3 regions of the Shewanella sp. 1311 genome follow, and region 2 is predicted to be linked to each of the others. Evidence: predicted binding sites of a transcription regulator. Region 2 holds the regulator's gene; each other region holds the start of a gene.
The links. Region 2 encodes MetJ, which represses methionine synthesis genes. Its sites were predicted from a motif close to TAGACGTCTAGACGTCTA; they were not measured.
Positions count from the first base shown of each region.

Region 1: the regulator MetJ is predicted to act here: its motif matches at 5,443-5,460, upstream of metK (methionine adenosyltransferase).
Region 3: the regulator MetJ is predicted to act here: its motif matches at 3,380-3,397, upstream of serA (phosphoglycerate dehydrogenase).

Region 1 covers NZ_CM181686.1:1,669,770-1,677,858, reverse strand. The annotation lists gene AC5YB3_RS07625 (GGDEF domain-containing protein) at 1-27, opposite strand, end outside; gene AC5YB3_RS07620 (GNAT family N-acetyltransferase) at 196-738, shown strand; gene AC5YB3_RS07615 (hypothetical protein) at 819-1,169, shown strand; gene AC5YB3_RS07610 (GNAT family N-acetyltransferase) at 1,208-1,612, opposite strand; gene AC5YB3_RS07605 (hypothetical protein) at 2,326-2,967, opposite strand; gene AC5YB3_RS07600 (hypothetical protein) at 3,090-3,317, opposite strand; gene metK (methionine adenosyltransferase) at 4,249-5,400, opposite strand; gene tkt (transketolase) at 5,801-7,795, shown strand; gene epd (erythrose-4-phosphate dehydrogenase) at 7,912-8,089, shown strand, end outside.
Region 2 covers NZ_CM181686.1:3,268,960-3,277,048, forward strand. The annotation lists gene AC5YB3_RS14710 (4Fe-4S dicluster domain-containing protein) at 1-39, shown strand, start outside; gene nrfD (NrfD/PsrC family molybdoenzyme membrane anchor subunit) at 42-989, shown strand; gene AC5YB3_RS14720 (sulfite exporter TauE/SafE family protein) at 1,096-1,839, opposite strand; gene metJ (met regulon transcriptional regulator MetJ) at 1,921-2,235, opposite strand; gene metB (cystathionine gamma-synthase) at 2,448-3,611, shown strand; gene AC5YB3_RS14735 (bifunctional aspartate kinase/homoserine dehydrogenase II) at 3,623-6,016, shown strand; gene metF (methylenetetrahydrofolate reductase) at 6,234-7,121, shown strand; gene AC5YB3_RS14745 (MarR family transcriptional regulator) at 7,406-7,879, shown strand; gene AC5YB3_RS14750 (HlyD family secretion protein) at 7,888-8,089, shown strand, end outside.
Region 3 covers NZ_CM181686.1:3,514,113-3,522,201, forward strand. The annotation lists gene AC5YB3_RS15700 (response regulator) at 1-846, shown strand, start outside; gene ygfZ (tRNA-modifying protein YgfZ) at 946-1,908, opposite strand; gene serA (phosphoglycerate dehydrogenase) at 2,062-3,291, opposite strand; gene AC5YB3_RS15715 (DUF2238 domain-containing protein) at 3,446-4,054, shown strand; gene AC5YB3_RS15720 (helix-turn-helix transcriptional regulator) at 4,440-5,105, shown strand; gene AC5YB3_RS15725 (curlin) at 5,291-6,781, opposite strand; gene AC5YB3_RS15730 (curlin) at 6,796-7,215, opposite strand; gene AC5YB3_RS15735 (DUF4124 domain-containing protein) at 7,776-8,089, opposite strand, start outside.

The DNA.
Region 1 (8,089 bases), 1.6 Mb from region 2:
GTTGGGATTAATGGTTTCGGGCAACATACAAACGCCTAACTAGGGCTAAATATTCATTAAGTTTGGGAAATAAAAGGGGATTTAGCAAATCAAGGCACTAAATAATACCTTGTTCTAGCTGTGCCTATTAATCCAACCGAGTATACTGACGGCCTTAAATTGGGCCTAAAGCCAAGATGATGCCGTGAGAACACTGTGAAGATTAGATTAGCCTTACCCCAAGATGTTGATTTATTAGCGATGCTAGAGAAAAAACATCTTAATGACGAATTAGCCTCCGCCAATATGGGACTGCAAGGGCAAGCTTTTTCCCACAGTGAATTGAGCGAATTAGTGCAGCATCATTGGGTCGTAGTGGCGCAGGTTGAGCAGCAGATCGTCGGTTATGTGATTGCCGGCCGCTGGGGATTTTTCGAACATTGGCCCATTTACCGCACTTTGTTGAATCGTTTGCCACAACTCGATTGGGATGGACCAAAATTAACTAAGGCCAACTCTTGCCAATACGGGCCGATTTGGGTACAGCAAGCCTACCGTGGACAAGGGATTTTTGAGGCATTAGTCAGTGAAATTCGTCGCCAAGTTGCCCCGCATTTTAGCTATATGTTGACCTTTATCGCCGAAGATAATGAACGTTCCTTTGCCGCCCACTCGGGAAAAGCGCACATGCAGGTAGTGGATTTTTTCACCGTCTCAGCGCGGGATTACTATTTAATGGCGGCAGCGACCCAAGCTTAGTTGTTCGATGATAGAAATTAAGGATTTAATCTCTACTGTGTAAATAACCCGAGTTCAGGTTAAATAACGGAGATAAATACATGAATGTACAATTTGTTGAGTCACTATTAACGGCCTATGCCGAAGTCAATTTATCGGCTTGGGACAACTTGAGATTGGTCTTATCTGAATGCTCCCACCATGAATATGAGGCGAGGGGATTTGAAGTCGAGTTTGTCTTAGACTCAGGGCAAGCGCAGCATTATTGGGTACAAGTGGGGAATATTTGGCTCGATTGTGGCCGAACCAATACCTATTCGGCGACGATAACGCAACTGAGCGATGAACAAGTCAGCCGCGCGAATACAAAAAAGGCGCTGGAGTGCGCCATTTTATCCCAAGAGCAGATTGGTCTACTGTGCATGCAAAACGCCCATTTCGACCATTGCTAAGTGCGCTTACTCAGTCCGTTTCTCAATCGCTTTTTTGATCAATACTTCTTCATCAGAAAGATGCGCTGAGGGGTAGTGGTGACTGTACCTATGATCTCAAACCCTTGTTTTTCATAAAACACAGGGGCTTGAATCGATAAGGTATCCACTTGAGCTACTAGGCAACCGCGTTGTTTCGCCTCCGCTTCGGCAAGCGCCATCAGTTTATGCCCAAGCCCTGTGCCTCTGGTTTGGTCATCAACCCAGACAACATTGATTAAGAAGTTTTTATAGATAGTCCGTCCACCCACACCCCCTATCAACTTGCCCGTTTCATCACGTGCTATGACAGTCAAAGGCACTGATTTCTCAGGCCCTAATAGCCCAGCATTAAATTGCCTAACGCCGTCTACCAGCGCATCCACAATTGCGTTATTTTCTTCATGAATAACTTCAAATTTCACTTAAATTTTTTCCTTAAAAATATTTTTTTGCTTTTAAATCATATAGCAACTATCAGTAAACTCAATGTTGGACAGAAATGTGTTGGAAAGTAGTGTCGGGGGAACTGTCACTTTAGTTGTTAGCAGTTTAGCGTTTGCTGATATCCACTCACACAGGCTTGCCATGGCATTCACTCGTCAGTCCTTGGATACTCAACCGCCCCGTCCATGGGGCGGACGGTCGTCTTGCTATCACCATGGCTCACTTTTTTGGTATTAGCGGAACCTGTGGATTGAAAAGATTACACAACATACTTTTGGACAGAAATGTGTTGGAAAGTAGTGTTTTGGGAGCAGTAATTTCAGTTGTTAGAAGTTTAGCGTTTACGGGTATCCACTCACACAGGCTTGCCATGGCATTCGCTCAACGACACGCAGCAAGTCCGTCCTTGGATGCTCGACCGCCCCGTCCATGGGGCGGACGGTCGTCTCGCAAATCACCATGGCTCACCTTTTTGGCATTACTGTAACATGCGAGTTTGAAGGAGATACCCAGCACGCTTTTAGACATTTTTGAGTTAGTTTGTTTACTCTATCAAATGAGTTCAGGATAAAAATTTCTATGGATTATCGCCCCGTTCACCCTACTGAGAGCGTTTTTGTGTAAAGTGGTGCACAGCGACACATAAAAACGAACGTAGCTGTATGTGTCGGCGTGCAGCGGTTTGTTAGGTTTATTTTTTGTCTGTAATTGCTTTTACGCCCTTAATTGACAACTTCCGCGAGTATAAAGGAGATTTATGATATGCAGGGCTAATTTTTTGTGCAGAAGAGATAAGGTTACGCATAGCCTCTTCTAGACCTTCTTCTTTATAAGCAGTCGATGGCTCACTTTGATATGGTAGATCTGGATTGTTTGTTACGCATGGAACTGAAGGATGATTTATTTCTTCCAAGTAGCTATAAAATGCATCTTTTGATATTACAGTACCGAACATTCTCCAAGCGTATTTTTTACCCCAATAGTAACCATCTTTTGCTTTGTATGTAACACGCTGGTCATTCTTAGCTTTTTCTGCAGGTTTATTTTCCCGAGCAATTTGTTGTGCAAATGCATAGCTAAAAAAGGGGTTAACCTCAGCTGTTTTCGAAAGAGCAGACAACTCAATTACATTTCTTCCGTTTTTATCTGTAGAAAACCCAATATTATAACGCTGACCTTCCTCGATAACGGGAGCACTATTGGCCTCAAATTCATACAAAGTATTCGTCGTTTTAGGAGTGAAACTATGAAGAAATTTACCGTTTGGAAGTTGGCTTATTTTATAATTGCTAGCAATCAGATCGTGTATTGTAAAAAGGTCTCTTGATTTCATATTCTTCCCTTGTGTGTGCTGATTCCGAGTAAACGTAACGCCGCGCAGCACGCGCGGCTTTGTAGTGAAGGCGCAGCCGCAACGAAAAAGCTATCTCTGCGACTGCGATTATTAATGGCTACTTACCTGATTTTCCTAGCATATCCCTTTTTTACTACTCTACCGATATAGCTATTTAAGCCTTGCCCAGCTCTTGCCAGCTTATGCATTTCGTTGATGCTGGCTGCACCAGCACTTTGATTCGTGTAAAGGTAGACTGAACCATCTCCGAACTGAACGGTGATTTCGCCTGCTCCAATTTCGTATGCAACCACATTCGAGTTACCACCCAAATTTTTATAACGTTCCATCATCACTTCCTTTTTAGTTGATACTACTTTGATTTGGAGCTAAAGCCCCTTAACGTCTTAGTATTTATGCGCTGCGCTGTTTGCAGGGCATAAATCGTTTGTTGACTAAATCTCAAATATGGCCGCAGCTACATCCGTGTAAATGGGTATAAATGATGCTATAGGAATTTACTTTTTTGCGGTAGCTATTTTTTATACAGCTTTGACACTAATCACTTGATATCGTTTTAGCTTTCTCATTTTTAGCGCTTATTTTTTGCTGATGAATCGCTATCTAACGACTCAAAACTTCAAGGAATACACCTCCCCTCGGAGTTGCCGCAGGGCGAATAGACAAATTGCGTGAGTTCGGTCATGGATGACCGACTAGCTTTCGCAGGTGCAGGGACGCATCCTTCGGAAGCGATAGCAAATTTGTCAATGAGCACAAGGGGCTTTCAACTCCGTTGGGGGCGTCTTGGAGCATCCAAGGAGGATAGGACGAGCAGTCCTCCTTGGTCGGGTGTGGGGTGAAGCCCCACGACTTTGATTTTGATTAAAGCACTCAAGCTACGAAAAGATGGGATACTTAACTTCTAAGTCGAACCATCAACTTTTCTATAGGCAAAGCTTTACTTGGCCAATTCCTCTTTTGAACTGCGAAACACACTTTGGGGCAATAGCTTTTTAGTTAAGCTATCAGCGAAAAGGTTGGCAAAGATTGGTATTGTTGCACCTGTGACCTTCTAAAACAGGATCTTTTAGTTGAGCCCTCAGGGACGCTTTTTGTTAAACAAAGAGGTGGTGAGTCATAGGGGAAACAATGACAATGAATGCTGCACAACTGAAGATACCATTATCTTGCTTTGGGGAACCAAATTGCAGGCATAAAAAAACCGCTGGGTAGCGGTTTTTATATTTTGCAATCTTAACGGGTTTTAATCGAAACCGATTATAGACCCGCGTCAGCGCGCAGTGCTTCAGCTTTGTCCGTCGCTTCCCATGGGAATTCATTACGACCAAAGTGGCCATAAGCGGCGGTCGCTTGATAAATCGGACGAGCTAAATCTAGCATGGCCGTTAAACCGTATGGACGCAGTTCGAAGTGTTGACGTACTAACTTGATCAACAAATCTTCAGACACTTTACCCGTACCGAAGGTTTCGATGCTGATAGAAGTCGGCTCTGCCACACCAATAGCGTAAGACACTTGGATTTCACAGCGATCAGCAAGACCTGCTGCAACGATGTTTTTTGCCACATAACGGGCAGCGTATGCCGCGCTACGGTCAACTTTTGATGGATCTTTACCAGAGAATGCGCCACCACCATGACGGGCCATGCCGCCGTAGGTATCAACGATGATCTTACGACCGGTTAAGCCGCAATCGCCTACTGGACCACCGATAACAAAACGACCAGTTGGGTTGATAAAGAACTTAGTGTCTTTGTTTAGCCATTGAGCCGGTAATACTGGCTTGATGATGGTTTCCATCACGCCTTCAATTAAGTCGGCTTGTGAAACGTCATCTCTGTGCTGAGTCGACAATACGACAGCATCGATACCGACAATTTTGCCATCATCATAGGCAAATGTGACTTGGCTTTTCGCATCTGGGCGTAACCAAGGCAGGGTGCCGTTTTTACGCACTTCAGACTGACGCTTCACTAATGCGTGGGCATAAGTGATAGGCGCTGGCATGAGGACGTCGGTTTCGTTGTTGGCATAGCCAAACATTAACCCTTGGTCGCCTGCACCTTGCTCAGCAGGGTCAGCACGGTCTACACCTTGATTGATATCAGGTGATTGCTTACCAATGGCGTTTAATACCGCACACGAGTCTGCATCAAAACCCATATCTGAGTGGGTATAACCAATTTCACGCACCGTTTTACGGGTGATTTCTTCAATATCAACCCAAGCAGAAGTCGTGACTTCGCCACCGACTAATACCATGCCAGTTTTGACATAAGTTTCACACGCCACGCGTGCTTTTGGATCTTGAGCCAGAATTGCATCTAGCACAGCATCAGAAATCTGATCTGCAATCTTATCGGGATGACCTTCTGAGACCGACTCAGAAGTAAACAAGTGCTTTGCCATAGTAGGAAAATCTCGTCGTTAGCATTCAAACGTGTAGAAGCATCTACATCTAGACGGCTATTTTAGTTTAAATCCGATTGCCGATCACCCCCAGTGAGAAAAAATCCTCTCAGATTGTGACCTGAAAACGACTATGTTCAGTCTTGAAATGGTTATTTTACTTATATTTCATAGCATTAAGTTTACTCTTTTTTTGAGAAATTTATTTCTCCATTACAAGTGATCCTTGCGAGGCCGACTCAAGTAAACGCCAGTAAAGTGACTAGTTTGTTTCTGCGAGTTTACGATTCGGCCATCTTTTGCTGAGTGAATGATAATTTTAGTTTGCGTCACACTGGCATGTAGGGGAAAATATGCATCCAAATTGCCCGCTAGACCCCACAAACAAGCAGGAGAGAGCATGTCTTCCCGTAAAGTACTCGCAAACGCAATCCGTGCGTTAAGTATGGATGCAGTTCAAAAAGCAAATTCAGGCCATCCCGGCGCCCCAATGGGTATGGCAGATATTGCTGAAGTGCTGTGGAATGATTTCCTTAAGCACAACCCGACCAATCCTAAATGGGTAGATAGAGACCGTTTCGTCCTTTCTAACGGTCACGGTTCAATGCTGATCTACTCTTTACTTCACCTGACAGGTTATGAATTACCAATCGAAGAACTGAAACAGTTCCGTCAATTGCATTCAAAAACCCCGGGTCACCCAGAATACGGTTACACCCCAGGTGTTGAAACCACAACGGGTCCACTCGGCGCGGGCATCAGCAATGCAGTCGGTATGGCGATTGCTGAAAAAACCTTAGCGGCACAGTTTAACCGTGATGGTCACGATATCGTTGATCACTACACTTACTGCTTCGTCGGCGACGGCTGTTTGATGGAAGGTATTTCCCACGAAGCCTGTTCATTAGCCGGTACTTTAGGTCTAGGCAAACTGGTCGCATTTTGGGATGACAACGGTATTTCTATCGATGGCCATGTTGAAGGCTGGTTCACCGATGATACGCCAAAGCGTTTTGAAGCTTACGGCTGGCATGTGATTGCCGGTGTTGACGGTCATGATAGCGCGGCAATCCGTGCTGCTATCGAAGCGGCTAAAGCGGTGACCGATAAACCAACCATGATTTGCTGCAAAACAATTATCGGTTTTGGTTCACCCAACAAATCTGGCAGCCACGATTGCCACGGCGCGCCATTAGGCGATGCGGAAATCGCAGCAGCCCGTGAATTCCTTGGCTGGCCATACGCACCGTTTGAAATCCCTGCTGACGTTTATGCCGGTTGGGATGCCAAAGAAGCCGGTGCTGCCCGTGAAGCAGCATGGAACGAGAAGTTTGCGGCTTATAGCGCAGCTCACCCAGAACTGGCTGCTGAATATGAGCGCCGTGTACTAAAAGGTGAATTACCTGCTGATTTTGAAGAAAAAGCGCAGGCATTCGTGCAAGCATCACAGGACAAAGCCGAAGGTATTGCGAGCCGTAAAGCCTCACAAAATGCCATCGGTGCTTTCGGTGCTATGTTACCTGAACTGTTAGGCGGCTCTGCTGACTTAGCGGGTTCTAACTTGACACTGTGGTCAGGTTCTAAAGGTATTCAAGACGATCCAGCTGGTAACTACATTTACTACGGCGTGCGTGAATTCGGCATGAGCGGCATTATGAACGGTGCTTCGCTGCATGGTGGTTTCATCAACTACGGCGCAACTTTCATGATGTTCATGGAATACGCCCGTAACGCAGTTCGTATGTCGGCGCTGATGGGCATTCAAAACATCTTCGTTTATACCCATGACTCTATCGGTCAAGGTGAAGATGGTCCAACGCATCAGCCAGTTGAGCAATTAGCTAACCTGCGTATGACGCCAAATATGGCTGTATGGCGCCCATGTGATGCGGCAGAAACGGCGGTTTCTTGGAAAGCTGCGATTCAACGTCGCAATGCGCCAACGTCACTGATTTTCAGCCGTCAAAACCTCAAAGCCCAAGCGCGTACCGCTGAGCAATTAGCTAACGTGGCTAAAGGTGCTTATGTACTGCAAGACTGTGCGGGTACACCAGAACTGATCCTGATCGCAACCGGTAGCGAAGTACAATTGGCGATGGATTCTGCGGCTGCATTAACTGAGCAAGGTAAACAAGTTCGCGTAGTCTCTATGCCATCGACAACTGAGTTCGATAAGCAAGATGCCGCTTATAAAGAATCGGTATTACCACGCGCTGTGACTAAACGTGTGGCTATCGAAGCGGCGCATACCGATTTCTGGTACAAGTACGTCGGTTTTGAAGGCACTGTTGTTGGCATGACCACTTTTGGTGAGTCAGCGCCGGGTAACGTGTTATTGAATCACTTCGGTTTCACCGTTGAAAATGTGCTGAATGCTGCAAAATCATTGGGCTAATCGCTCAAGGGATTAGATTCAATACAAAAGGTTAAACTTTTTAAGTGTTAATCTGTATAATGCGGCCTGCAATCTTTTGCAGGCCGTTTTTGTATTTAGAGGAAATTGAGACCTCAATGATCCGAGTCGCTATCAATGGTTATGGCCGTATCGGCCGCTCTATTCTTCGTGCTTTGTACGAGTCAGGAAAACGGCAGCAAATACAGATTGTCGCGATTAATGAATTAGCTAAACCTGAAGCCATTATTCATCTGACCCAGTACGACACCACCCACGGTCGGTTTGCGCACAAAG
Region 2 (8,089 bases):
AGGGTATATCGCGTTCCTACCAAAAGAGGGGGGATTTGATTATGAACAATACTTGGGGCGACATGGCGCAATATGATCCTATCACTTGGCACTGGGTCATTGCCGTTTACCTGTTTATGGCGGGGTTATCCGCGGGCAGTTTATTGATTGGCATTGGTTTACGCTGGGCGAATAAGGAACTCAGCGCGGGAGCTGAAAGCAGCATTCTTAAGGCGGCAGCCATTATTGGGCCTGTGGCGATTAGCTTAGGTCTAGCTTGCTTAGTGTTTGATTTAACCAAACCCTTCCACTTCTGGCTGATCTTAATTCACTATAACTTCCAGTCCGTGATGGCCATTGGAGTGCTGGCGCTACTGGCGTATTCTCCCTTAGCCTTTGCGTACGCCATTATTGTGCTGCGGGATGATTTACCAAAATGGGGTTTGGGTTTCTTAACGCCCATCGCTAAGTTACTTATGCCATTTCGAAAGCTGATTGAAGTATTGTTGTTTGTCCTTGCCATTGGTGTAGGGGCTTACACTGGCTTCTTAATTTCGGCGATGAATGCTTACCCTATGCTCAACACTGCGGTACTGCCTGCGCTGTTTTTAGTGTCGGGTTTATCGGCGGGCGCTGCGGCAAATGCGGTACTGGCACTCTTGCTGTTTAAGACCGATAGCCATGATAAGACTTTGGCTAAGATGCACGGGTTAGAATTGCCTGTGATGGCGATTGAAATCCTGTTCCTGTTCATGTTGTTCTGCGCCTTGTACTTCAAGGGCGGCGCAGCGGCTGCGGCTTTAGCGTCGTTAACCTCTGGGCTATGGGCAAGCGTGTTCTGGATTGGCGTCGTCGGGATTGGTTTTGGTATTCCATTGCTGTTCATGTTGTTACCCGCAGCAACTCGCCACACTAAGGGCGCGATGATCATGGTGGCCTGCGCGAGTTTAACCGGCGTGCTCGCGCTAAGACACTTTATTGTGTATGCAGGGCAAAGCTATTTAAGCTGAGTGTAAGTTGACTTTACATATTGATAGATAAAGAAAAAGCACTGACAATGTCAGTGCTTTTTTATTGTTTGAATTTTGAGAAGGTTTGCCAGTACAAGCAGGACGCTTATTGGGGTAAGAGTTCGATAACCGACTTCACCGTTAGCACTAAGGCGCTGATACTGCACAGGACTAAGGTCGCCATTTTTGTCTTCTCTTTATCGACACGGCCTACCAATCGCCCCGCGACTAAATACCCTAAAAGTACTGAAGGCAGCAATAGTAACGACAGCCACAGGTGCTTCAATTCTAATAAACCAGTGATCGCCAGAATGACCATAGCTATGGTGGAGCTAAAAATGAAGAAGGCCGACAGGGCGGCGCGAAACTGCGAAGCGTCTTTGCCTGACAATAGAATCGCCATCGGCGGACCACCAATAGCAGCAATATTACCGAAAATCCCCGAGACGACACCCGCGCCGAAGAGGGTTTTCTTATTCACGGGTAGGCTGAATTTATACAGGCTAAGGATCACCGCGACCGCTACAATGGCGGCGATGGATAACCCGAGTATGGGCTGAGGTGCAAACAGCAACAGACTCGCGCCGATAAAACCGCCGGGCACGCGACCTATAAGTGCATATTGCAAGCCATTGAATTCTAAATGACCACGCTCACGCACTAAGGTCAGCAGGGCGATGGAGAAACCCATAGCAATAACAGGCGCAGGTACGAGCTGCGGATCGACGATATACAGCAAAGGACTGGCGACAACCGCTAGGCCAAACCCAATCAGGCTCTGGGTTAAGGCGCCAAGAAACACGACCAGCGAGGCTAAGGCGAGTGTCTGTGGATCTATTAGAGAAAACATAGGATTCCATATAAACAAAAAGGGATCGTTAACGATCCCTATTGATGAGCACTGTGATATGACTTTGAAAGCGACAAGTCGCTATTCCATGTCTTCCCACTCGATCCCCATCTCGTCCATCAGCAACTTGGCTTCGGCGGGAATGCTGTCTGGGCTATCTTTTGACAGATCTTCATCGTTAGGCAATGGCTGGCCAGTGTAGGCGTGCAAAAATGCCTCACACAACAGCTCGCTGTTGGTGGCGTGACGCAAATTATTGACCTGACGACGCGTACGTTCGTCCGTAAGGACCTTAAGCACTTTGAGCGGAATAGACACAGTAATTTTCTTTACTTGTTCATTCTTCTTGCCATGTTCAGCATAGGGGCTGATGTATTCCCCATTCCATTCAGTCATTGACTCACCTGTTATAACGCTAAATTCGGGGCAGATTTTAAACCCTTACAAAGAACAGTCAAATTATTGCTACTATTTCTTTGTGATTGCAAACAGATTTCTTTATGTTCAGACGTCTAAACGTCTTCACGCCTATTGACGATGGCCTTGGGCTTAGGTACATTTAGACGTCCAGACATCTCTATCAGTCTACCGAATTTAGGAGTCCACCCATGGCAGAGCGTCAATTAGCCACACTGGCAGTGCGTCAGGGTATCGAAAGCGATACTCAATATGGTGCAGTTGTGCCACCGATTTATTTGTCGACTAATTACGCCTTCGATGGTCATAAAAATCCCCGCGAATTCGATTACAGTCGTTCAGGCAACCCAACGCGCTGCATTTTAGGTGAAGCATTAGCCCAATTAGAAAAGGGCGCCACTGGCATAGTGACATGCACTGGCATGGCGGCCATCACCCTAGTGACCACATTGCTCGGCCCTGATGACCTGTTGGTGGTGCCCCATGATTGTTACGGCGGTTCTTACCGTTTATTTACTAACTTGGCGAAGAAAGGCCAGTTTAAGTTGATTGTGGTCGATCAAAACGACAGCCAAGCGTTAGCCGCCGCTATCGGGCAACATCCTAAGATGGTGTGGCTCGAAACCCCGTCTAACCCGCTATTGCGTGTGGTGGATATCGAAGCCATTGCCAAGGCGAGCCATGAGGTCGGCGCGCTGGTGGTGGTCGATAACACTTTTTTATCGCCGATATTGCAACAACCCCTATTATTAGGCGCGGATATCGTTATCCACTCCACCACTAAATACATCAATGGTCACAGCGATGTGGTTGGCGGCGCTGTGGTTGCTAAAGATGCACAAATCGGCGAAAGCTTACATTGGTGGTCGAACACTCTAGGCTTAACGGGATCGGCATTTGATAGTTACTTAACCCTGCGCGGCCTACGCACCTTAGCGGTGCGAATTCGTGAACATCAAGCCAATGCCCAGCGCATTGTTGAGGTATTGACGCAAAGCCCTGTGGTGAGCAAAGTTTATTACCCTGGTCTTGCGGATCACCCTGGTCACACCATTGCAGCCAAGCAACAAAAAGGCTTTGGCGCTATGCTGAGTTTTGAGCTCAAGGGCGGCGAGGCCGAAGTCGTGGCCTTTTTAGGTGCACTTAGCTTATTTAGCGTGGCGGAAAGTTTAGGTGGCGTCGAAAGTTTAGTGGCCGTGCCCGCCACTATGACCCACAGAGCCATGGAGCCGCAGGCGCGTTTTGAGGCAGGCATTAAAGACACCCTATTGCGTTTATCGGTGGGTATTGAAGATGCCGCCGATTTAGTTGCAGATATTCAAGCAGGATTAGCCGCCGTTGCGGCTTGTCAGTAGAGGAATAATAGATGGCACGTTGTCACTTACATAAATTTGGTGGCTCCAGTTTAGCGGATGCCGATTGTTATCGTCGAGTCGCCCATATCCTGTTAACCCACGGTCATAGCGATGACCTTGTGGTGGTCTCTGCGGCGGGTAAGAGCACGAATTTCCTGTATAAATTATTAGCGCTGCGTGATGCGGGTCAGCTGTGGCAAGAAGAATTACAAGTGCTGACCAGCTACCAACAAGGGTTGGTAGAGCAGTTATTGTCGAACGAACAAGCCCGCGATCTGCGCGAGCGTTTGGCGACAGATCAGGCGCAACTCATCAGTTTATTGTCCCTCGACGAACGTAACGAATACCAAGTTAACCATGTGGTGAGCTTTGGCGAGCGTTGGTCGGCGCGCCTGATGGCGGCGCTGCTGCGCGAATCTGGTGTGGCGGCAAGCCATGTGGATGCCTGTTCAATTTTAGTGGCCGATGAAGCCGCCGTGCCGCAAATTCGGGTGCAAGAATCCCGCGCTAAAGTACAAGCGCTATTGGCCGCACATCCCAATGAACGACTAGTGATCACAGGATTTATCTGCGCTAACGAGCGCGGCGATACTTTATTACTTGGTCGTAATGGTTCAGATTTTAGTGCCAGCTTGATTGCCAGCCTTGCCGATATTGAGCGCGTGACCATTTGGACCGATGTGGAAGGGGTGTTCAACGCTGACCCGAATAAGATCAACGATGCTAAATTACTCAAAAGCATGTCACTTGCCGAAGCTGACCGCTTAGCGCGTTTAGGCTCGCCAGTATTGCATTCGCGCACTTTGCAGCCTTTGTTTAATACCGAAGTGAGTTTAGCGGTGCGCTCAAGTTATGCATCACACACCGACTTTACCTTGATTGCGCCCCATAGTTCGTCGGCGAGCGCACCTGTGGTGACTAACCTCAATGCTGTTGTGCTGTTCGGCTTTAAGCTTACGGGAGAGTTAACTCGTTTATTAGATTTATTGATTGCCGCGGGTTTAACGCCATTGGCCCATTGGACCTCTGCCCATCAAAGGGTTGAGCTTGCCTATACCGCTGAAAATCAAAAACAAGTGCAAAGATTGCTCGATGCCGAGGCACAAGCATTAGGGATCAGCGAACAACAGATCAACACAGATCTCGGCCTAGTGGCGTTAGTCAGTGCCGATGCAGAACATTATCGCCGCAGTTTTGCTCGTTTATTAAGTCGTGATGCTAAACCTTTGTTTAGTGGTGACTTAAGTTTAGTGACGCTGGTGCCCCAGTCGCAGGTGAATCTGTTAACCCAAAAGGTACACCGCCGCTGCGCTGGGCCGCGTAAACGCATTGGCGTCTTACTGCTCGGCGTGGGCAACATAGGTGAGGCTTGGGTCGATTTATTTAAGTCGGTGTCGCCATCACTGGATCATGAACTCGAAGCCAGCGTTGAGTTAGTCGGTTTAGTCAGTTCGAGTAAAGCCTTGATTAAATCCACAGGCATTAATCTTGCCGCGTGGCAGACTGAGTTTAATACCGAGGCTACGCCTTGGCAGTACGAGCACTTGTTCGAACAATTAGAACGGGTTAACTGCGATGAGCTGGTGGCCTTAGATATCAGTGCCAGCGCCAGTTTGACGCTGCAATATCCAGAGCTATTCGAGCGCGGCATCCATGTGGTGAGCGCGAATAAACTCGCAGGCTCGGGTCCACTGCCTTTCTATCGTGAGTTAAAGCAGCAATTGGGTAATCGTCGTTTATTTTGGCGCTATAACGCCAGCTGTGGCGCGGGTTTGCCTATCCAACATGCGTTAAATGATCTGCGTAACAGCGGTGATAGCGTTGAAGCCGTGGGCGGGATTTTCTCTGGCACCTTGTGTTGGTTGTTTGAGAAATACGATACCAGCAAGCCTTTCTCTGAATTAGTGATTGAAGCCAGAGGCTTAGGTATCACTGAACCTGATCCCCGCGACGATCTGTCTGGTCGTGATATGCAGCGTAAACTGCTCATTTTGGCCCGTGAAATTGGCCTTGAAATCGAGCTTGAAGATATTGAATTACGCTCATTAGTGCCAGCCGATTTGGCCGATATTCCCTTAGATCAATTTCTCACCCGCATTGCCGAGTTAGATGCCGATCTGCTGCAACAATACGGTGCGGCGGCGGAGCAAAATAAGGTGCTCAGATACGTGGCATCCTTAGATAACAGCGGCCCAGAGCTTAAAGCTGAAGTCGGTTTGCAGTGGATTGATGCCCATCATCCTTACGCTAATTTGACCCCCGGCGATAACGTGTTTGTGATCCGCAGTGCCTTCTATCAAGGCAATCCGTTGATCATCCGTGGACCGGGCGCCGGACGCGAAGTGACAGCGGCAGCGGTGCAGTCGGATCTGACGCAGATCTGTCGCGATCTCTTGCAAGAGTAGACTGAAATTCAGCAGCTTAAAGGACTCATTCGAGTCCTTTTTTATTGGCTAGAATAAATCTATCGAATTAACCGAGATTAAATGCGGTTTATGGGGATTTTTTGGCTTGACTTACATCTCAGTTTCTCTAGTATATGGACATGTAGACGTCCAAACGTCCATTTGAACTAATTCATACTAGCAAAGAGTAGCGCCAAGGGCGGTTGAGGAAATACACATGGCTTTTCATCACGCACAACATTCACAATCGCTGAACCAGAGTTTGTCTGAGCTTAATGGCGATATTAATGTTTCTTTTGAGTTTTTTCCGCCATCGACCCCCGAAATGGAACAAATCCTGTGGAACTCTATTCGTCGTTTAGAGCCGCTTAATCCTAAGTTTGTGTCTGTGACCTATGGCGCTAACTCAGGTGTGCGCGACCGCACCCACGGCGTGATTGAGCGTATTCAACAGGAAACCGACCTTATTGCCGCGCCGCACTTAACCTTAGTTGATGCTAGCGATGAAGAGCTATTAGAACTGGCTAAGCATTACTGGAAGTCGGGCATTCGTGACATAGTGGCACTGCGGGGTGATTTACCTGCGGGCAGCCCTAAGCCCACTCGTTTTGCGGTGGATTTAGTACGTTTGCTGCGCTCAGTGGCCGACTTTGATATTTCCGTTGCAGCCTATCCAGAAGTGCATCCCGATGCGAGCAACGCACAGGCGGATTTGATCAACCTTAAGCGTAAGATTGATGCGGGCGCTAGCCGTGCCATTACCCAGTTTTTCTTCGATGTAGAATCTTACCTGCGTTTTCGTGACCGCTGCGTTGCCGCCGGTATCGACGTTGAAATTGTGCCAGGTATCTTACCTGTGACTAACTTTACCCAGTTAAAACGTTTCGCGGGCATGACCAATGTGTCGTTACCGGGCTGGCTACACAAGCAATTCGATGGTTTAGAAAACGATGCCGGTACACGCCAATTGGTGGGTGCAAACGTGGCAATCGATATGGTAAAAGTACTGTCCCGCGAAGGCGTGAAGGATTTCCACTTCTACACCCTAAACCGCGCCGAACTGACCTATGCGATTTGCCATACGTTAGGTGTGCGCCCTAAGTAAGCTATTATTTAACATGTTCTAAAGATTAAAGCGCTGATGAGAATCAGTGCTTTTTTGCTTTTAAAATCCTATCTGTGTATTCACTTCAATTGTATCGGCTTTGCCTTATCTTCTGTTCTTGCTAATCGTATTTTTGATGATTTTATAAAAAATTAATCGGATTATTTTTCATTTATTTAGCTTAAAAATCCCCTTGAAAATGGGTCATGGTGTTATGTAAGTCAGTTTACTTAGCCTGCTAACTAAGTATAATGCTTAGCACGCTAACTAAGTGGGTGAGCAAGATGCAAAAAGAATTAGAGCGATTGAAAGAGTTATCACTGGCGGAGCATTTAGGCCGTTTGCATCGATTGTGGCGTACCGTGGCCGATGTCGAGCTGGCACCTTTGGGATTAACTCATCCCCGCTGGACGGCATTGTGGAAATTACTGCGTTTAGGCGACAGCGTGAGCCAGAAAGTGTTGGCCGATGCCTTAGAAATTGAATTGGCTTCGTTAATGCGCACCTTAGGGCAATTAGAAGAGCAAGGTTTAGTCGAGCGTCATTGCTGCGACAAAGATAAGCGCGCAAGGATTGTGACGCTAACGCCTGTGGGATTGGATGTATTAAAGCAAATGGAAGCGCGGATAATTCAGGTGCGCCGTGAGTTATTAGCTGGGATCAGTGCCAGCGAGCTCAGCGAATTTGAACGCATTACTAGCCTGATTAGTGACAACGCCAGCGCCAAATTGGCCAAGGCAACAGCAACCATTTTGTGAGAAAGAAGATGACACCGGATCAACAGTTTGCCCGTTTAGTAAAATTTGCCATGTTCGGCTTTGTGATGGTTTTTGGCTATTTTATGCTTGCCGATACTATGATGCCATTAACGCCGCAAGCTATGGCGACGCGTGTGGTGACTAAGGTTACGCCGCAGATCAGCGGCAAAATTCAGACCATAGCCGTGACGAACAACCAAGCGGTTGCCA
Region 3 (8,089 bases), 250 kb from region 2:
GGAATGAATGGCTATGAGGTCTGCAAGCTGCTAAAGCAAGATCCGCTGACCAGCCATATTCCAATCATTTTTGTGACTGCTTTATCTGAATCCTCCGATGAAGCCCAAGGTTTTGCTTTGGGCGCAGTGGATTACATCACTAAGCCCGTGAGTGCGCCTGTGGTTAAGGCGCGAGTTAAAACCCATCTTGCGCTCTATGATCAAAAACGCCTACTCGAACAACAAGTTAAAATACGTACCCACGAATTAGAAGAAACCCGCTTCGAAATCATCCGCCGTCTTGGCCGCGCCGCCGAATATAAGGACAACGAGACAGGTTTACATGTGGTACGCATGAGCCACTACGCCCGAATATTGGCGATAAAGCTTGGGTTACCTAGTACTTTCTGCGACTTAATTTTTAATGCGGCGCCGATGCACGATATCGGTAAAATCGGCACCCCCGATGCTGTGCTGAAAAAACCGGGTAAGCTTGATGCCGAGGAGTGGCGCATCATGCAGCAACATGCCGCTATCGGCGCCGAAATTATCGGGGAACATAGCGATCCGTTATTGCAGATGGCCCGTCGCATCGCCTTAACTCACCATGAGAAGTGGGATGGTTCAGGTTACCCTAATGGCTTGGTGGGAGAGGATATTCCCCTTGAAGGGCGTATCACTGCGATTGCCGATGTGTTCGATGCCTTGACTTCGCAAAGGCCCTATAAACAGGCTTGGACGATCGAAGCGACGATGGAGTTATTTGACAATCAAGCGGGAAAACATTTTGATCCTAAGCTGGTGGAAATGTTTAAAGAAATCCTGCCTGAGGCGATCGCTATTCGAGATACTTATTTGGAAAACTGATGCTCGAATGCTCGAGGGCTTGAGTATAAGATAAGCTAAAGGCGCCATTGGCGCCTTTATTCTGTTTCAATCTCTATACCGTGTTATTAAATCAAAGCCTTATGCTTCGTCTAATGAGTAGGGCAGGGCTTGAATGGTTAAGCTTGATTGCTTATCGTCAGCAAAACGCAGTTTAGTATCGTTGCTGGTATCGTTGGCAAGCACCGCAGTTAACAACACTTGGTTGCCACGTTGTACAAACTCAATAATATGGCCGCCACGGCGGAAGCCATCTTCCATCGCGATTTCAAGGCCTGACTCTGGGCTGATTTGCAGGTTAGTATGACCATGCAAAATATACAGGGCGCGTTTATTGCCGCCACGATATTTCATCCGCGCTATGGTTTCTTGTCCCATGTAACAGCCCTTGTTGAAGCTGATACCGTTAACCGCTTGTAGATTGCACATCTGCGGTACGTATTGGCTGGCATGGCTGGCGGCAAGGTTGGGATAACCCGCGGTAATTTCTAACGCTTGCCAAGCACTGGCATCAAATACGCTCAGCTTTGATTTGGCCACTAAAGCTGCAGCAGCTTCTGGGGTTAACATTAAAATGAAACGGTCAGCGTCTTTTAAAATCGCGCCATGTTCAATGGGCGTGAATTCTTGATGAATGTCGCCAAAATGTTCGCTCACGAACTGGCTTGCTTGTTCACCGGCGACCCCGAGCAGAGTCCATTCAGCGGATGCATTGCTTAAGGTAGCTTTGCTAAATACGGCATATTTTTGTAACTGGGGTAAATCGACTTCGATGGCATCCTTTGGCATTAGCATAAAGAGCGCATCTTGGATGGCAAAGGTCCTGAAACTGGCCAGCATTTTACCTTTTGGATCACAATGTGCGCCCCAGCGCCATTGGTTATCGGCTAATGAGCTGATGTCAGTGGTCACTTGGCCATGGATGAAACTGCGGCCTTGTTCTCCAACCACTTTGATAAGGCCCATATGAGATAAGTTGGCAAGCATGAGTGGAGGCAAAGAAGCGTCCAGATCCCAATGGGGCGTAGAAACTGAAATAGTCATAGCGAGATCCTGAAAATGAAGGCGATGTGAGAGGCTAGATTGTAACGGAATTCCTGTTGGCTCAAAAGCATAAGGCGCACATATCTGTGAATGATATGTGCGCCTTAGTCTGTGTACTTTAGCCGAAACGCTTAATACGATTGGGCTTAACTCTTAAAACAGCACGCGGGTACGCAGTGTGCCTTCAATCGCTTTCAACTCCACTAAGGCTTCTTCGGCTTGGTGAGTGTCGACTTCCATGACCACATAACCAATCTCAGCGGTAGTTTGCAGATATTGCGCGGCAATGTTGATGCCTTTTTCCGAGAAGGCTTGGTTGATCTTGATCAGCACGCCTGGACGGTTTTGGTGAATATGCAGCAAGCGTGAGGTGCCTTTATGCATAGGTAGCGATACTTCAGGGAAGTTAACTGCAGATACGGTCGAGCCGTTGTCTGAGTATTTAGCGAGCTTGCCCGCGACTTCGATACCAATGTTTTCTTGGGCTTCAGCAGTACTCCCACCCACATGCGGTGTCAGCAATACGTTATCAAGACCTCGAAGTGGGCTGATAAATTCATCGTCATTCGATTGCGGCTCAACTGGGAATACATCAATCGCCGCGCCCGCAAGGTGGCGCTCTTTGAGTGCGACTGTTAAGGCCTCGATATCGACTACAGTGCCGCGTGAGGCGTTGATAAAGATGCTACCCTTTTTCATTGCCGCAAATTCAGCTGCGCCTATCATGTCTTTGGTTTGTGGGGTTTCTGGTACGTGTAAGCTCACTACGTCAGCTTGCGCCAGCAATTGTTCCATTGAATGAATTTGTTGTGCATTGCCTAGCGGCAGTTTGTCTTCGATATCGAAGAACACCACGCGCATGCCCAGCGTCTCAGCCAGAATACCAAGCTGAGTACCGATATGGCCGTAACCGATTACGCCTAAGGTTTTACCGCGCACTTCGTAGCTGCCAGCGGCGGTTTTCATCCAGCCACCACGGTGGGCGATGGCGTTACGCTCAGGGATACCGCGCATCAGCATAATGATTTCGCCAATCACGAGTTCCGCAACACTTCGCGTGTTGGAGAATGGTGCGTTAAATACTGGGATACCAAGGGATTCGGCGGTGGCAAGATCAACTTGGTTGGTTCCGATACAGAAGCAACCGATCGCGATCAACTTCTCGGCACGTTTCAGCACTTCGGCAGTTAATTGGGTACGTGAACGAAGTCCCACGAAATGTGCATCTTTGATGGATTCAATTAATGCTTCATCGCCTAATGAGGCTTTGTGGTATTCGATGTTGGTGTATCCCGCACGCTCAAGTACATCGACTGCAGATTGGTGGACGCCTTCCAACAGCAGGATCTTGATCTTATCCTTGTCCAGCGAATGTTTCGCCATGATATGGGTACCCTCTAATTAATAGAAATGTTTCTTATGATATGCTGACAACCTTCACCCACCAAAATAGCACTTTTTTTACTCAGTGTGGAGGGCTAGATGGCTAAAGTTAATATTCTAAATTAAGAACAATATCGCATAAGAGGAAGAAACATTGAATAACAAAATCGCGTGGTGTGCTATTTACCTCTTAGTGCTCGTGTGGTCGGTGATAAATCCCGCAGATCCTTTCACTTGGTGGCTCGAAGCGGTTCCCGCATTAGTGGCTGTGCCACTGCTATTTTTTACCCGCAAACGCTTCCCATTAACGCCGCTGGTGTATGTTTTAGTGTTAGCCCATTGCTGTGTGTTGTTTGTCGGCGCGCATTACACCTATGCTGAAGTGCCATTATTCGACACTATTGCCCATTGGATGGGCTCAGAACGTAATAATTACGACAAGTTAGGCCACTTTGCGCAAGGTTTTATCCCTGCCATGTTAGCGCGTGAAATTATGCTGCGTAATCAAGCTGTCAAACCCGGTGCTTGGTGTGCGTTTTTAGTCACGTGTTTTGTGCTCGCGTTTTCGGCTTTCTATGAACTCATCGAATGGTGGGTTGCCGTGGCAACAGGTGAAGGCGCCGAAGCCTTTTTGGGTACCCAAGGTTATGTATGGGACACTCAATCAGATATGTTGATGGCATTAATTGGCGCAATTGTCGCACTCGTTTTATTGTCTCGTTTTCAAGATAAACAAATAGCGGCACTTAAACTCAGGAGCTAGTGGCACTGAGTTGCTGATTGTTTCTGCTCGAATCATAAGTTCATCCTTCCATAAAACATTCGGCGTGAGTGTGATGGCATTTAGCTGTCACACTATGGTGTTAGTTTTTTGTTGCAACTTTGGGTTGATATCTTCATAGTTTGAAAGTACTAGGTTTCGTGAGTCGGTTAAGCTCAATAGTGTTTTCTACTGTTATTCCAATTGTCTTAGGTCAGTTAGTCGAACTTACTAGGATTAAAGAGGGAATAGTACATTTGGGTGATGTTTTTCAGTCTTTAACTAGTCAGAATCAACTAGGTTAATGGAATGTTTAAAAATCAAACTAAAGAGGCTGGTCAAACATACCATTTTGCTAATAGATAATACTTTTCAGGGAGGAGAGTCATTGAGCACAATTAATGAGTTAGTTTTTTTACACCAAATGGCGGCGCCATGTCATTTAGCGTTACTCGCTGAATCCATAGGTTTGAAAACTCGCGTCGTTAAACATGCGGCGGAATTGGATTTAGATAAAAGTCGTCGAAGTTTCTATTTGATCACCCAAAAAGGCTCTGCACTCGATAACAAGGGAATACCTTTACTGGCTTCACGCTTAGTATCACATTTCCCCGTGGCGCTGTACCAAGTCGAGCGAGACTCTTTAGATCAAGAGTCGGCTATGTTACTCGGTATTCGTGGCCTGTTGTTTGCCGATCAACGTTTGGATTTGATGTTGACGGGTTTACGTAAAATGGTGGCAGAGGAGCTGTGGTACGATAGAACACTACTGAGTAAGGTGTTCCGTCGGGTAGTACAAAAGCTCGATGGCAATAATGAGATGCCCTCCGATTCAGTGGCTATGCTGCAGATGCTGACATCCCGTGAGCGCACTATTATTCAATTTGTGTCGAGTGGCGCAAGGAATAAAGAAATCGCCCACCGATTGTGCATCAGCGAACATACGGTGAAGGCACACATTTCCTCTATCTTCCGTAAAACCCAGTCCCGTAATCGTGTTGAATTGTTGCGTTGGGCGCAAACCTATCAGACCCACTTTGAGTTATGCAGCTAGTCAGTGAAAGGTTTTGGTAATGAATCTTTTGTCGTGACAGTTGATTTTAATAACGACTAGCTCATTTAGTGATTCATCAATATAAATAAAGCGGGAATGTTTGAATAAACATTCCCGCTTTTTGTTTGATTGTCGTTTAAATGTCACAGCCAAAGAATTTAACTGTGACGACTTAACTGCACTCGTTAGTATTGCACGACAGTAGCAACGTTCATATTGCCTGATTGATTAACGCTGATGCTGTTGTTATTGCCTGCTTGAGAACCTAATACTAAGTTGTCATTACCCGTTTGAGTGATCAACAGGCTGTTATTATCACCGCTAACTGCGAATGAGCTACTTGCGTCACCACCGACCCAGTTACCGTTACCTGATTGAGCAATTTGTGCAGTGTTTTCATCACCGTCGATAATCAAATCGATAAGGTTAAGATCACCATCTTGCAGTGCAGTGACATCGGCATTATTGTTGCCAGCAATGGAAATGACGGCTTCGTTTTGAGCGCCATCTTGCTCAACATCAACTTCGTTATCGCTACCCACTGCATCGACATAGGCAAAGTTGATATCGCCTTCTTGGCTCACTTCAATGCTGTTGTCTTCACCTGATGCGAAGGCCACGATTTCGTTGTTATCACCTTTAGAAGATAAATCGAAGTCGTTATCTGTGCCGTATGCGCCAAAGGTCGCGAAGTTATCATCGCCTTTTTGTTTCAAGTCAACATCGTTGCTATCGCCCCATACTTGGAACTCTGCACCGTTGACATCGCCTTTTTGGGTGATAGTAATATCGTTATCATTACCTTGGATATCGGCCACTAAAGTATCACCGATAGTGTTGCCGCTGCCATTTTGGGTAATATCGACAGTGTTGTCATCACCCGTAGTCATAGCAAGATAAGCCGTGTTGCCGTTACCTTTTTGATCCATTGAAATATCGTTGTCGCTGCCTGCAAGTGCGTAAACGAAACCAACATGGTTATCACCCTTTTGGACCATGTCTACTGTGTTGTTGTCGCCTGCAATACCTTTAGCCGCGCCAAAGTTATTGTTACCCGCTTGATTAACAGAAACGTCGTTGTTGTTCCCTACGTTAGCGGTTAAGTCGAGAGCGATTAAACCCGCTTGGTTGTTGTCACCCACTTGGGTTATTTTCCCATCGTTGTTGCTGCCTTCAACGCGGAATACTGCAAAGTTAGCATCGCCTTCTTGCTCAACAAATACGCTGTTTTCAGCGCCAGTGATTTCAACTTGGCTTTCATTAACTTCGCCTAATTGACTAACGATTGCCGTGTTATTGTTGCCAGTAACATCATTGCTGCTTTGGTTAAAGAAACCGTCTTGCGACACATTGACATTGTTGCTGTCACCTACAACATTTGCGCTTGCTACATGCCAATCAGCTTGTTGCGTTATCTGGACTTTGTTATCAGCACCCGTCGAATTAATCGCGGCTTCATGCCACACACCATCTTGGATAACGGTTGCGGTTTGATCGTTACCTGTTTGCACAACCGCTGCAGCGTTAAGACCACCCGTTTGTGAGACTAACGTGTCCAGAGCTTGGCCTGACTGTACTACGCTAATTTCGCTCACTGTACTGGCAGCAAAGGCTTGACCGCTTAAACCTGTTGCAATGGCCAAAGCAATAAGTGATTTTTTAGCTTGTGATTTCATGTGACGCTCCCTGTTTAATATTGAGTTATTGAGATTGCAGCACCGTCTGCAATCTGTTGAATCGAAAAATTGCCGCTTCCTAGTTGGTTCAGTTGCACTAGATTGTTGTTGCCAATTTGTGTCACTGAAGCCGTATTTCGACTGCCGACCTGCAGTAGTTGCACCTCATTGTTTGAACCAATCTGTGTGATTAGCGCATCGTTATCATTGCCCACTTGTGTCACATCGGCCTTGTTATCGTTGCCTGATTGGAACAGTAATCCTTGGTTAGCATTGCCTTGTTGCACCAGTTCGATAAGGTTATCGCGACCGGAACGTTCCATTAATGCCTGCAGGGTTACGGGTAACTCATTGACATTCAGCTCTTGTGCTGAGGTCATACAACTACAGAGCAAGATCAGCGGTACCAAAAAGCGTATAGAGGTATTTGGCACGGGTGACTCCTTGCATCAAATATCTTGGGTTGCCTAAAACAACAGACACTCCAAATTCAGCCCTGAAGATACGAGTCCCGTTAATATGCCGCAATTGGCCAAAAGGGTATTTATTACGCAAAGGATTCACTGTAGATAAATGATGGATGTATCGTTATCCAATTGATTCAGTTGTTTTTATCTATTTTTTAGAGAGTATTTTTTTAGGCAGAGTAGTCTAGTTGGTCTAGTAGTTAAGTCGTACTCGTTGCTAAGTTATTCTTCCGTTTTTAAACAATGCTGCAACAAAATCAAGCAATGCATCGACTGTAGCGTGATATTTTTCGGGGAAACAAATTATAGGAAATATGGTGGGAATAGTGCTGTTGGATTGACTCAATTCAAGGTCTATTTAGCGGTATTACAGCGTGTTAAAAGGCGAACTAGGAGGTTTTATCTACAGCAGTCCTTAAAGAGGATGAAGAGTCAATGAGCGGTTTGATGAGTTGAAAAATTCGACCATAGTGGTCGAATTCCTTGGTGAATGAGTGACAAGCTGAGCACTAACCTTTTATATGAGATCAGTGTTTTTCTGGTTGTTTTGATTCTTCAGGGGATACCTCAGTACTGATTTGGCTTTTACGATCTTTCAGTTGCTGCATCGCACTGTTATTGCTCACGGTTAACGCATTGAAACGGTTATTGATATCGTCCATTTCGTTGATGTATTCAGGATCGCTTTTTTCTTTATTTTGCCAATAACGCTTACGTTCTAGTTTTTGTAATTCACTGGCGCGCAGGATTTCAAAATAGCTGTTCTCTTGTTTAAGCCGATAGATCTCGCCATCGAGTAATTGCAGTAATTTTTCTTTAGAAATGGTTTGGCGATTCAGTA